Regions from separate parts of the Pararhizobium sp. DWP1-1-3 genome, predicted to be linked through region 4. Evidence: predicted binding sites of a transcription regulator. Region 4 holds the regulator's gene; each other region holds the start of a gene.
What was found. The regulator PhoB, encoded in region 4, activates phosphate uptake and scavenging genes when phosphate is short. The targets are predictions, from matches to a motif close to TGTCATNNANCTGTCAT.
Positions count from the first base shown of each region.

Region 1: a site for PhoB is predicted at 2,076-2,092, ahead of ugpB (sn-glycerol-3-phosphate ABC transporter substrate-binding protein UgpB). Genes of this name have one in related genera too.
Region 2: a site for PhoB is predicted at 2,061-2,077, ahead of ACP7BS_RS13935 (DUF1868 domain-containing protein). Genes of this name have one in related genera too.
Region 3: a site for PhoB is predicted at 1,372-1,388, ahead of phnC (phosphonate ABC transporter ATP-binding protein). Genes of this name have one in related genera too.

Region 1 covers NZ_JAFCTR010000019.1:74,919-78,124, forward strand. The annotation lists gene ugpA (sn-glycerol-3-phosphate ABC transporter permease UgpA) at 1-649, opposite strand, end outside; gene ugpB (sn-glycerol-3-phosphate ABC transporter substrate-binding protein UgpB) at 736-2,043, opposite strand; gene ACP7BS_RS26705 (aldehyde dehydrogenase) at 2,966-3,206, opposite strand, start outside.
Region 2 covers NZ_JAFCTR010000005.1:266,422-269,627, reverse strand. The annotation lists gene ACP7BS_RS13950 (hypothetical protein) at 1-49, opposite strand, end outside; gene rpmF (50S ribosomal protein L32) at 281-466, opposite strand; gene ACP7BS_RS13940 (glutathione S-transferase family protein) at 626-1,273, opposite strand; gene ACP7BS_RS13935 (DUF1868 domain-containing protein) at 1,270-2,007, opposite strand; gene mtgA (monofunctional biosynthetic peptidoglycan transglycosylase) at 2,114-2,860, opposite strand; gene ACP7BS_RS13925 (polyprenyl synthetase family protein) at 3,020-3,206, shown strand, end outside.
Region 3 covers NZ_JAFCTR010000005.1:223,755-226,960, forward strand. The annotation lists gene phnL (phosphonate C-P lyase system protein PhnL) at 1-694, shown strand, start outside; gene ACP7BS_RS13785 (DapH/DapD/GlmU-related protein) at 691-1,308, shown strand; gene phnC (phosphonate ABC transporter ATP-binding protein) at 1,450-2,286, shown strand; gene phnD (phosphonate ABC transporter substrate-binding protein) at 2,379-3,206, shown strand, end outside.
Region 4 covers NZ_JAFCTR010000016.1:108,514-111,719, reverse strand. The annotation lists gene pstB (phosphate ABC transporter ATP-binding protein PstB) at 1-523, shown strand, start outside; gene phoU (phosphate signaling complex protein PhoU) at 602-1,312, shown strand; gene phoB (phosphate regulon transcriptional regulator PhoB) at 1,420-2,103, shown strand; gene ACP7BS_RS25010 (VOC family protein) at 2,125-2,505, opposite strand; gene ACP7BS_RS25005 (GcrA family cell cycle regulator) at 2,512-3,045, opposite strand.

The DNA.
Region 1 (3,206 bases), on a different contig from region 4:
GGAGGAAGAATGTGGTCGGGGCAAGCAACGGGAAGACGATGGTCCAGAAGCGCCTGCTGCCACGGGCGCCGTCGATGGAGGCAGCCTCGATCAGTGATTTCGGAATGGCCTGCAGGCCTGCCACGAAGAACAGGAAATTGTAGCTGATCTGCTTCCAGGCGGCGGCAACCACGACCAGCGCCATCGCCTGGTTGCCGTTCAAAAGCGGATCCCAGGCAAAGCCGTTGCGACGGAGAAGGTAAGCCAGCGTGCCCATGGCCGGATTGAACATGAAGAGCCAGAGCATGCCGGCAACAGCCGGGGCGACCGCATAAGGCCAGATCAGGAGTGTGCGATAGAAGCCCTGACCGCGCACGACTTTGTCCGCAGCGGTGGCGAGAAGCAGGGCTACGCCCATCGAGACAATGGCCGTCAACAGACTGAAGACGACCGTCACCTGCAGAGCGTGGATATAGTTGGGATCGGACAGAACCGCCTTGAAGTTTGCAAGGCCGACAAAGCCGCTTTTAAGGCCAAATGGATCCTGCCGGACCATGGACTGATACAGCGCCTGACTGGCAGGCCAGAAAAAGAAGATGATCGTCAGTATGATCTGCGGGGCGATCAGCAGATACGGCAGGATCTTGTTGGGAAACGCAACGTTGTGCACGGGTTCTCCTCCGGCAGTCAGACAGATCACAAGACGGCACCGCTGCCGCCCGCAACCGGATGCGAGCGGCGGAGGTGTTGTCGGGTTTAGTTGCCGACGGCTTCGGTGATCGCTGCGTTCCCACGTTCGACTGCCTTGTCGAGAGCGGCCTTGGCATCCTGTTGCCCTGCCAGCATGGCCTCGAACTCCTCATTCATGATGTCGCGAACCTGCGGCAGGTTGACGAGACGCACCCCCTTGGAGTTCTCGGTCGGTGCCTTGCCCATCATCTGCAAGATCGGCGTTTCACGGCCGGGGTTCTTGTCATAAAACCCGGATTTCTTGGTCTCCTCGTAAGCCGCATTCGTCACCGGCATATAGCCAGACACCTGATGCAGGCGGGCCTGGATCTGGGTCTGTGAGAGGAAGTTGAAAAACTGGGCGACCCCCTTGTATTCCTTGTCGCTCTTTCCGCCGAACACCCAAAGGCTGGCGCCGCCGGGAATCGTGTTCTGTGGGCCATGGCCTTCGTAATAGGGGAGCTGGCCGATGCCGTATTTCACGCCGGACTTGATGATATCGCCCAGTCCACCGGACGATTCAGTGAGGATTGCGCACTCTCCGGACATGAACAGCTGCTTGGCCTCTGACGTCCGGCCGCCATAACGGAAGGTGCCGTCCTTGGCGAGATCCGCGATCGACTGGAAATGCTGAACGAAGAGGGGAGAGTTGAACTCGAGCTTGACGTCGTTGCCGCCGAGGCCGTTTTCATGGGTGCCATAAGCAACATTGTTCCAGGCGGCAAAGTTCTCGGTCTGGATCCAGGTCAGCCAGGTCGATGTAAACCCGCAAGAGGCGGCACCGCTGGTCTTGATCTTCTTGGCCGCGTCGAACACTTCCGGCCATGTCTTCGGCGGATTATCGGCGTCAAGCCCCGCTTTCTGGAAAACATCCTTGTTATAGTACAGGATCGGCGAGGATGAATTGTAGGGGAATGACAGCATCGTGCCGTCCGGTTTTGCATAATAGGCCGCAATGCCTGCAAGATATTGCGACTTGTCGAACGTGTAGCCGCCCTTCTGCAGCACGTCGGCTGCCGGAACGATGGCGCCCTCTGCGCCCATCATTACGCCGCTACCTGCATCGAAAACCTGAATGATGGCGGGAGCCTGCTGCGAGCGGAAGGCCGCGATGCCGGCATTCAACGTTTCGGGATAGGTGCCTTTGAAAACCGGCGTAATCGTGTAGTCGGACTGGCTCTCGTTGAACTCTTTAGCCAGTTGATTGACGACTTCGTTGTTGGCACCTGTCATCGCATGCCACCACTGCAGGTCGGTCGCCGCATCGGCGCTTGCGGGCAAAAGAAGAGAGATGGCGAGAAAGGCCGTCGATGAGGCGAGCGAACGTTTAAACATGATTTCCTCCCGGTGATGTCAAAAACTGTACAACGAAACTTCCATGAAATCCGGCGTCAATCCTCCTCGATCGATACCAGATTTTCCAAAATCGGGCTTGCTGAGCCAGCCAGACCTGTCTTCTTTGTTATTTGCCCGTTGCAGACTCCATACATAGGCGCGAACTGCCTTTGTCCAGCCGTTCGATTGAAAGTTCGCGCTTTTTTTGGATCATTCGCTCTCACCACCGAGATCGGCGCGGGATACGGCTCGACCCTGTTACACGACGATGGTGTCGGGAAAAGCAACACGCATGTCAAATCCCCTGCCGCGGGTGAGTCAAAACAACGCTGCTTTTAAAAGCACTGTAATCAACAGGTTCTGAGCCGTGCCACCTAGACAAAATAGGTGACGATACGGTTTCCCTGAAGTTCGTGCACATCGAAAGCGGTGTCGTAGACCGCTTCAAACACATCCGGCCGAACGATGTCGTACGGGGTTCCCAAACGGCAGTCTTAGTCCCCGCAATCACCACCTGCTTCGCCTGACTAGCGCTTGTGTGGGGTCTCTTGTCCCCAACACGACGCAAGGCGTTCCAGATGGCCGACCATGGCCGTGCGCATGCCGTGCGTATCCCGCTTGGCTCGACAATCGAGATGGCGTTGCGGACGGGCCTGGTCATCGTTGTGGTTTGGGGATGCCTTCTGCGCGCGGCATTTCCCCGGCCTCGTTAAGGCAGGCGATTGCGTCGCGGTCTTCTTGGTGAGCGTGTGACGGCAGTGCCGCAGATCCAAATCGACCGGTAAGCGGCAACTCTCCATCTGGGATTTTTGGAATGGAGCGCTTTCTGACGCCCCGTTCCTTTGTCGGCCCTTTGCGATCACGGTGAGGGCAAACTCGGTCGCAATCACCGGTGGAGAGCGATGTGATCAACTAGTCTTGGCTAAAAGGGATAATGCTGGGCGGAATCCTCGATTGTGATCCAGCGCAGGTCGGTGAACTCGGCGATCGCCGCCTTGCCGCCGAAGCGGCCGTAGCCGCTACCCTTGACGCCGCCGAAGGGCATCTGCGCCTCGTCGTTCAGCGTCGGTCCATTGATGTGGCAGATACCAGATTCGATACGGGCGGCAACTGCCATAGCGCGCTGGACGTCGCGGCTGAACACAGCCGACGACAGGCCGTAT
Region 2 (3,206 bases), on a different contig from region 4:
GATTGTAGAGAATGAACGGCAAGATCAGCAATGGAATGGCGGCAATCATCAGCAACGGCTCCCAGTTTCTCGCGCCAGCCTCTCCGGCCGGGCATTGATCGATATGTGCCTTACGGCGCAGCAAGCGTCAACAAACGGCGCGGCTGGCAGATAGCGTAAGGATTTGGGGAAACTATGGTGCGGGTGAAAAGGTAAACGCACCGCGCCGCTCGCAAACAGACAACAGAAAAAGGGCCGGCGAAAAGCCAGCCCTTCCAATCACAGCCTGACGGCCCGCTGATTAAGCGGAAGCCTTCGGGGTCAGAACCTGACGGCCGCGGTACATGCCTGTCTTCAGGTCGATGTGGTGCGGACGGCGCAGTTCGCCGGAGTTCTTGTCTTCGATGTAGGTCGGTGTCTTCAGCGCATCGGCGGAGCGGCGCATGCCACGCTTGGACGGGCTTGTTTTTCTTTTAGGTACAGCCATTTCATACTCCACTTATCGGGCAAAACTCTGTTTCGCAGCCAGTCTGTTGGCCGGGAAAAACAGATGTCAATCTCGGAATTTGCCGGGCTTATACATGCCCCACAGGCGTTTGACCAGTCCCTGCGGGCATTTTTTCGCAAACCCCGGCGAGGAAAAGCATCAGGCCTCGTCCTCCGGCACGATCCAGGTTTCCTGGAGAGCCGCCTCCTGCCACTTGCGGAAGGCCGGATGGGTCTTGACCGCATCCATATATTCCAGCGAGCCGGGATTGCGGGTGAGGTCATAAATCTCGAAACGATTGACCACCGGGGCAAACATCGCATCGGCAGCCGTAAAACTGCCGAACAGGAACGGACCGCCGGAGCGGGCCACCGCCTCGCGCCAGATCGTCTCGATCCGCTCGACGTCATCCATCACACCATCCGGCAGATCGATCGCCCGCTTTTCCCGGCGGATGTTCATCGGGCAGGCATTGCGCAGCGCCCGGAAACCGGCGAGCATTTCCATCGAATAGGCCCGCGCCACCGCCCGCTCGGCCCGATCATTGGGCCAGAGCCCGGAATCGGGGAAAAGTTCGGCGGCATATTCGATGATTGCCAGCGACTGCCAGACACGCACGTCGCCGTGATGCAGGACGGGAACCTGTCCTGTCGGGGAAATATCCTTGAACTTCGGGTTACCCGCCGGAAAATCGAAGGGGATAAGCACCTCCTCAAACGGGATGCCGCAAGCCTCCAGCGCAAGCCAGGGCCGCAACGACCAGGAGGAATAGTTTTTGTTACCGATATAGAGCGTCAGCTGGGTCATGGCGCATTCCTTACTGTCTTTGGTGAGCGTCCGAAGACAATCAGCTCTTCGAAATGGTTCATGTCTTCAAACGAGCAGAAAGCCGGAGGATCGAGATCGACGACGGGCGACCGCGCCTTGAGATAGGCCAGCGTTTCCGCCAGCATCTCCTGCCAGCGCGGCAGCGCCGCGTCAGCGAGCCAGTCGATCATATAGGCGAAAGTGATGTGAAACACGTAATCGTCATGGTCCGGATGACGATAGCCAAAAACCCCGGCAAAGGCATCACGCCATTCCCGCAGGCACCGCCGGTCATCAACGCTGTCACCTTCAAGCGTCAGCCCAAGCGGCGTCACCTCGGTAATACGCGCACGGAAGGGCGACAGCGGCGGAAAATTCTTCAGCTTGTCGCGAAAGTGGGCCGTCATCACATCGATTGGCGTATCCAGGGGCATATCGGTGGGCCAATAGGGTGGATTGCGACGATATTCTATGATGCCCTGGAAGATGGTCATGTGCAGGCTGGACGCATGCGTGAAGGCGAACTGACTGGCTTCCGGCATCGCCATCAATCGGTCGCGCACCGTCAGGATGGCATCATACGAAGACGACCCTGCAGCAACATGGGAAACGACGGTGTTGCCAGGCTCGTGTAGAAAGCGGCCTTCGGCATCGTAGCGGGTTCCCAAATGCCGTGGCGGGATATTGTTGGCACTTCGCGCAAACGCGATAAGGGATGAATCAATCGGGACCATGGGACAATCGAGCCTTTTCAAGGATAGGAATGAGGCCCGGATGGCAGAGTTTCACAACGCCAGAATGACACCGTTCCCGGAGAGGCTCCAATGAAAAGGCCTGATCTCACTCATAAAGACATTTGATATATTCGCCCGACCGGCTGGCACGGCGCTCGATCAGCGAGGCCAGGCTGCGCAGGCCACGGCCCGGTTTGCCGGCATTGCGCTCGATCGGATTGGGTAGGGATACGGCAAGAAGGGCTGCCTGCCGCCGGGTCAGCTTTGCAGCAGGAACGCCGAAATGGTGTTTTGCCGCCGCTTCCGCGCCATAGATACCAGGACCCCATTCCGCGACGTTGAGATAGAGTTCCATCATCCGCTGTTTGCTCCAGACGAAATCGGCTGTCAGCGCCAAAGGCAATTCCATCCCCTTGCGAATGAAGGAGCGGCCGTTCCACAAAAACAGGTTCTTGGCTGTCTGCATCGGGATCGTCGAGGCGCCCCGGGTCGCTTCACCCTCCAGTGCATCGGTGACGACGCCACGCATCTGCACCCAGTCGACACCGTCGTGAATGCAGAACTGGCCATCCTCCGACATCATCACCGATCGCACCAGATTGGGCGATATATCTTCGAAGGCGACCCATTGGCGGTCATAACCACGGAAAAGCAGCAAATCGCGCAGCATCAGCGTCGAAATCGGATGGATGAAGCTTGGCGCATAAAGGACGATCAGCACGTAAGGCAGGATGGCAATCGCCACCGCGATCAGCAGAATCTTGCGCCAGCGCCGGCGCAGGGCCTGACCCCATCCCCGCGAACGGCTGGAAGACACGTCCTGCTCCTCCCGAGTTTCCGGTACAATGTCCACCCCTGAAACGCCCGCCTGATGATCCATTCAATTTTCATAGAACAAGCGCGGCTAAAATTGAACGGTTTTCTCGGTAACGCACAGCAAGCCGCGCCAGCGGACGCCGATATGGTAAAATCCCGTTGCCAGCCGGCGCGCAGTCATGCCAAACAACGCCGCATGAGCGAGACACCCTTCGAAATTCGCCTGAAGAGCAGCGCCACAGAGGTCGAGGCCTGCCTCATCGGTATCCTCCACGAAGAACCGCAGGCAGACGAGATCGCACGGCCGGCATCCCTCATCGCCGCGATGCGCCACGGCCTCCTGAACGGCGGCAAACGCCTGCGCCCCTTTCTGGTCATGGAAA
Region 3 (3,206 bases), on a different contig from region 4:
CGTTGTTTCCGAAGTCGCCAAGAGCTTCACCATGCACTTGCGTGACGGTATCCGGTTGCCGGTCGTCAATGGCGTGTCGTTCTCCGTCAAGAAGGGTGAATGCGTCGTGCTCGGCGGTCCGTCCGGGGTCGGCAAGAGTTCGATCCTGAAGATGCTGTATGGCAATTACGGCGTCGATGCCGGCCAGATCCTGATCGAGCATCAGGGTCATCTCGTCGATCTCGCGAAGGCGGCACCCCGCGCCGTGCTGGAAGTCCGGCGCGATACGCTGGGTTATGTCAGCCAGTTCCTGCGGGTCGTTCCGCGCGTGTCGGCACTCGATGTCGTCGCCGAACCGCTTCTGGCGCGTGGTGTCGATCAGGCTGTCGCGCGTGAAAAGGCGGCTGAGCTGCTGGCGAAACTCAATCTGCCGCGCGAACTCTGGCAGTTGCCGCCAGCCACTTTCTCGGGTGGCGAGCAGCAGCGCGTCAACATCGCCCGCGGTTTCATTACCGACCATGCAATCCTTCTGCTCGACGAACCGACGGCGTCGCTGGATGCGACGAACCGCCGGGTGGTGGTCGAGATGATCGCCTCCAAGAAGGCTGAAGGGGTTGCCCTGCTCGGGATTTTCCACGACGAGGAAGTCCGCGATGCCGTCGCCGACCGTATCCTCGACGTTTCCGCCTTCTCGCCGCGAAAGGCTGCAGCATGAGCCAGAAACTGAGTGTGGAACCGACGATCCACCCGACCGCCACCGTCAATCAATCGGCCCTTGGGCGGTATACGGAAGTGGGCGATCGTTGCCGCCTCGACGAGGTCGAGTTCGGCGACTATTCCTATATCGAGCGCGACGGCATGATCTGGTGTGCGACGATAGGAAAATTCGCCAATCTGGCGGCATCCGTTCGCATCAACGCCACCAACCATCCGACCTGGCGGGCAACGCTTCACCATTTCACCTATCGCGCTTCGAACTACTGGCCGGATGCCGATGTGGAGCAGGATTTCTTTGCCTGGCGGCGTGAAAACCGGGTCGTCATTGGGCACGATGTCTGGATCGGCCACGGGGCGACGGTGCTGCCCGGTGTCACGATCGGCAACGGCGCGGTCGTCGGCTCCGGGGCGGTCGTCTCCAAGGATGTGGCGCCCTACACCATCGTCGGCGGCGTTCCGGCCAAGCTGATCCGCGAACGTTTCGGCAAGGAGATTGCCGGCCGTTTCGAGAAGCTGGCCTGGTGGGATTGGGATCACGCCAAGCTGCGCGAGGCCCTCGACGACTTCAGAATGCTCGATGCCGACGCATTCCTTGCCCGTCACAATGCCTGAGTTTAGGCACCCCAATCCCCGCCTTTGCGGGGATTGTGGACTGTAACAAAAACAACATCAAACTGACATTCCCCTTTCATCAACCGCCATTATGGCAAGGGCATACCGGTAACCGGTGCCATTGCCAGAGGACGACTGCTCATGTTTCAGCTGAAGAATGTAACCCGTCAGTTCGGCAAGAAGATTGCCGTCAACTCGGTTACTTTCAACATCCCACAGGGCCAGATGGTCGGCATCATCGGCCGGTCCGGTGCGGGCAAGTCGACGTTGCTCAGGATGATCAATCGTCTCAACGATGTTTCGTCGGGCTCCATCCATTTCGGTGATCTCGAAGTATCGTCGCTGCGCGGTGCAGCCCTTCGCAACTGGCAGCGCGATTGCGCCATGATTTTCCAGCAGTTCAATCTTGTGCCGCGTCTCGACGTTTTGACCAACGTGCTGCTCGGCCGCCTCAATCACCGCTCAACGGTTCTCAGCATCCTCAACATGTTCACCCGCGAAGAGCGGATCATGGCGATCGGGGCGCTGGAACGGCTCGGCATCGAACAGACGGCGCTGCAGCCGGCCGGCACGCTGTCCGGCGGCCAGCAGCAGCGTGTCGCGATTGCCCGCGCCCTGATGCAGCAGCCGAAGATGCTGCTCGCCGACGAGCCGATCGCGTCGCTCGATCCGCTGAATGCCAAGATCGTCATGGACGCTCTGCGCGATATCAACGAGCGCGACGGCATCACCGTCGTCACCAACCTGCACACGCTGGATACGGCGCGCAATTATTGCGAGCGCATCATCGGCATGGCGCATGGAAGCGTTGTTTTCGATGGGCCGCCTCAGGAATTGACCGCGGCTGCGGTTGCCGAAATCTACGGTTCGGGCGCCGAGCTTGATGAATCGATGACGTCGACCAGCATCAATATTCCGGCTGCGCAGGACAACACGAAATCCGCCGGCGTCAAGCCGCTGGCACTGGCCGGGCTCTAGAGAGCGAGCCGGGATCGAAAGCCCGCGTCAAGGGCAGACGCTTTGCAACCGAATGTGAACCGGCGCCGCCGGGATAACAGGAGAAGACCCTTATGTTGAAGAAAGCACTTTTGAGCGCTGTTGCGCTCTTTGCCCTCGTTGGCCACGTTCAGGCTGAAGACCTCAAGGAATTCCGCGTCGGCATTATCGGTGGCGAAAACGAAGCCGACCGCCTGCGCAACTACCAGTGCCTCGGCGATCACCTGAAGACGGCGCTGAATGTCGAGAAGGTCTCCTTCTTCCCGGCTGCCGACTATGACGGCGTTATCCAGGGCCTGCTCGGCGGCACGCTCGATTATGCCGAACTCGGCGCGTCCGGTTATGCCAAGATCTTCCTCGCCAAGGCTGATGCCGTCGAGCCGATCCTGACGACCGAACAGTCCGACGGCTCGACCGGCTACTACTCGATCATGGTTGCCCGCAAGGACAAGGGCTATGCTAGCGTCGCCGACCTGAAGGGCAAGAAGCTCGGCTTTGCCGATCCGGACTCGACATCGGGCTACCTGATCCCGAGCGTGACCCTGCCGGAAACGATCGGCATGCCGGTCAAGGAATTCTTCGCTGAAACCGGTTTCGGCGGCGGCCATGAAAACCTCGTTCTCGAAGTGCTCAAGGGCACTTTCGATGCCGGCACGACCTTCGGCTCGGGCATCGGCGAGTTCAAGGACGGCTACACGTCCGGCAACCTGCACAAGATGGTCGAAAAGGGCGTTCTCGACATGAACGACCTAGTCGAACTGTGGCGCTCGCCGCTGATCCCGAACGGCCCGATCGTCGTTCGCACCTCGATGAACAATGACATGAAGGCCAAGTTCAAGCAGTTCATGCTCGACCTGCCGAAGACCGATGCAGCCTGCTTTGCCGGCGTCATGGGCGGCGAC
Region 4 (3,206 bases):
CGTGGTGGAACTTCGTGCCCGCGTCGGCATGGTCTTCCAGAAGCCCAACCCGTTCCCAAAGTCGATCTACGAAAACGTCACCTACGGTCCGAAGATCCACGGTCTCGCCCGCACCAAGGCCGAACTCGATCAGATCGTCGAGTCAAGCCTGCAGAAGGCCGGCCTCTGGAACGAGGTGAAGGATCGCCTGCATGAATCCGGCACCGGCCTTTCCGGTGGTCAGCAGCAGCGTCTGTGCATTGCCCGCGCCGTTGCCGTCAGCCCGGAAGTCATCCTGATGGACGAGCCGTGCTCGGCGCTGGATCCGATCGCGACCGCCAAGGTCGAGGAACTGATCCACGAACTGCGCACGAACTACACGATCGTCATCGTCACGCACTCGATGCAGCAGGCCGCCCGCGTTTCGCAGCGCACCGCCATGTTCCACCTCGGCAATCTCGTCGAGGAAAACGACACCGACAAGATGTTCACCAATCCGGACGACCAGCGTACCCAGGATTACATCATGGGCCGCTTCGGCTGAGGACTTAGCTTGCCACCCTGTCATGAGGGCAGGGTGGTGGCCTTCCAACCCGGATTGTGATCGCAAGGAAAAACAATCATGTCTACGCACATTGCTTCCGTCTACGACGAAGATCTGAAGTACCTGACCCGGCGTATCTCCGAGATGGGCGGCCTGGCCGAACAGATGGTGGCCGAATCCGTGCGCGCGCTGGTCAATTCCGACCTGGCGCTTGCCCAGAAGGTCATTTCCGACGACGCCATTCTCGATGAGGCCGAGCGCCAGATCGGCGAAAAAGCAATCGTCACCATCGCCAAGCGCCAGCCGATGGCTGCCGACCTGCGCGAAATCATGGGATCGATCCGCATTGCCGCCGATCTCGAGCGGGTCGGCGATCTCGGCAAGAACAACGCCAAGCGGGTCATCGCCGTATCGACCGCCAGCCTGCCGCGTCAGCTGGCCCGCGGCCTCGAGCATCTGGCCGAGCTTGCGCTCGTTCAGCTCAAGGAAGTGCTCGACGTCTATGCGTCGCGTTCGCCGGAAAAGGCCAACAGCATCCGCGAGCGCGACAATGAGATCGATGCGATCTACACGTCGCTTTTCCGTGAACTGTTGACCTACATGATGGAAGATCCGCGCAACATCACGCCTTGCACGCATCTCTTGTTCTGCGCCAAGAACATCGAGCGCATCGGCGACCACGCCACCAACATCGCCGAAACCATCTACTATATGGCGACCGGCGCGCAGCCTGTCGGCGAGCGACCGAAGGACGATACGGCCAACACGGTCGGCGCGATCGGTAACTGATCACGCGATAAAGTAAGTAAATTCTTACGCACTGATTGCGCGAGCGGCCGCTGGAGCCGCTCGGCAAGCCTTCGGCCATCCGGCCGGGCGCCAAGGAGCTGAACTGAATGTTGCCAAGAATTGCCGTCGTTGAAGATGAAGAGGCGCTCAGCGTCCTCCTCCGATACAATCTTGAGGCCGAAGGGTTTGAAGTCGATACGATCAATCGTGGCGACGAGGCGGAAATGCGCCTGCAGGAACGCCTTCCCGATCTCCTGATCCTCGATTGGATGCTGCCGGGGGTTTCCGGCATCGAACTGTGCCGCCGGCTGCGCCAGCGCTCCGAGACAGAGCGCCTGCCGATCATCATGCTGACGGCACGCGGCGAGGAAAGCGAACGTGTTCGCGGGCTCGCCACCGGCGCCGACGACTATGTGGTCAAGCCGTTCTCGACGCCCGAACTGATGGCGCGGGTCAAGGCGATGCTGCGCCGGGCCAAGCCCGAAGTGCTGTCAACGCTGCTGAAATGCGGCGATATCGAACTCGACCGCGAAACCCATCGCGTCCATCGCAAGACCCGCGAAGTCCGTCTCGGACCGACCGAGTTCCGCCTGCTGGAATTCTTCATGGCCTCGCCCGGCCGTGTCTTTTCGCGCTCGCAGCTTCTGGACGGCGTCTGGGGCCACGACATCTATGTCGATGAGCGCACCGTGGACGTCCATGTCGGACGCCTGCGCAAGGCGCTGAACTTTTCCAACATGCAGGACGTGATCCGCACCGTGCGCGGCGCCGGCTATTCGCTGGAAAGCTGAGCGCCGTACAGGAAAGAACCGTCAGGCACTGCCGAGCGGTTCGCCAATCTCGATGGCGTGACCATCCGGATCATAAAGGCGGAAGACCCTCTGCGCCCAGGCTTGCGTCTCGATGGGGTGGATGAGGTTTACATCGCCGGAAATGCGCTCGAAAAGCGCATCCAATTTATCGTGTTCGAAATAGAGCAGGATATTTTGTCGGCCATAGGGCTCGGGAACGACTGACGGCTGTCCCCAGACCGTCGTTTCCAGGGATTTGCCGTCATGGATGGCAAATCCCGTTTCAAACATAACAAAATTGCCGAAGTCTCGGCTGATCACCAATCCCAGTATCTCGCAATAGAAAGTCTTCGAGATGCCGATATCCCGCACGAACGGGATGGGATTGACGAAACGGCCGATCCGGCCTCAGCGGGCCCGGCGACGCTCGCCGGACGGCTGGTAGGCAAGCTTGGCGTGGAATGTGCAGTAGGGCGATGTGTCCGGGGAATCGTTGCCGCAGAAGTGGAACTCGTCCTTCATCGGATCGCCAATCGGCCACTTGCAGGTGCGGTCGGTAAGCTCGGTCAGGACCAGGCGGCGCGACATCGGAACGACAACGTTATTGCCGGCCGGCGCTGCTTCCTGATCCTCGCTCGCGCCGATTTCCACTTCTTCCTTCATGACGGTTGCACCGGCGGTGCGGGTCACTGTGCGGGTGGCGGTCATGCGCGACGCTGTGTAAGTCGGTGCACGCGGCGCAGCGGACGGTGCTGGACGTTTTGCACGTGCCGTTGCGGTGCTGCCGCCGGCCTTGGCGCGGCCCGGCAGGCAGAGACGGTGGACCTTGCCGATGACGGCGTTACGGCTAACGCCGCCGAGCTGTGCAGCGATCTGGCTCGCGCTCAAGCCTTCGGCCCACAATTTCTTGAGTTTTTCGACCCGCTCGTCAGTCCAATTCATGGTCTTGTCTCCATTCCCAGCGTTGGTGATGGTCGAATCCTCCACCGAGCCCTGGATATGATCCGAGGCTGAAACGCGATAACACTTTTGGTGACTAGGTCCGCCGCATGCGTTCTAGTAATTGTTTCTTAACGTAGAGCCCGGGGGACTCTCTGACAAGA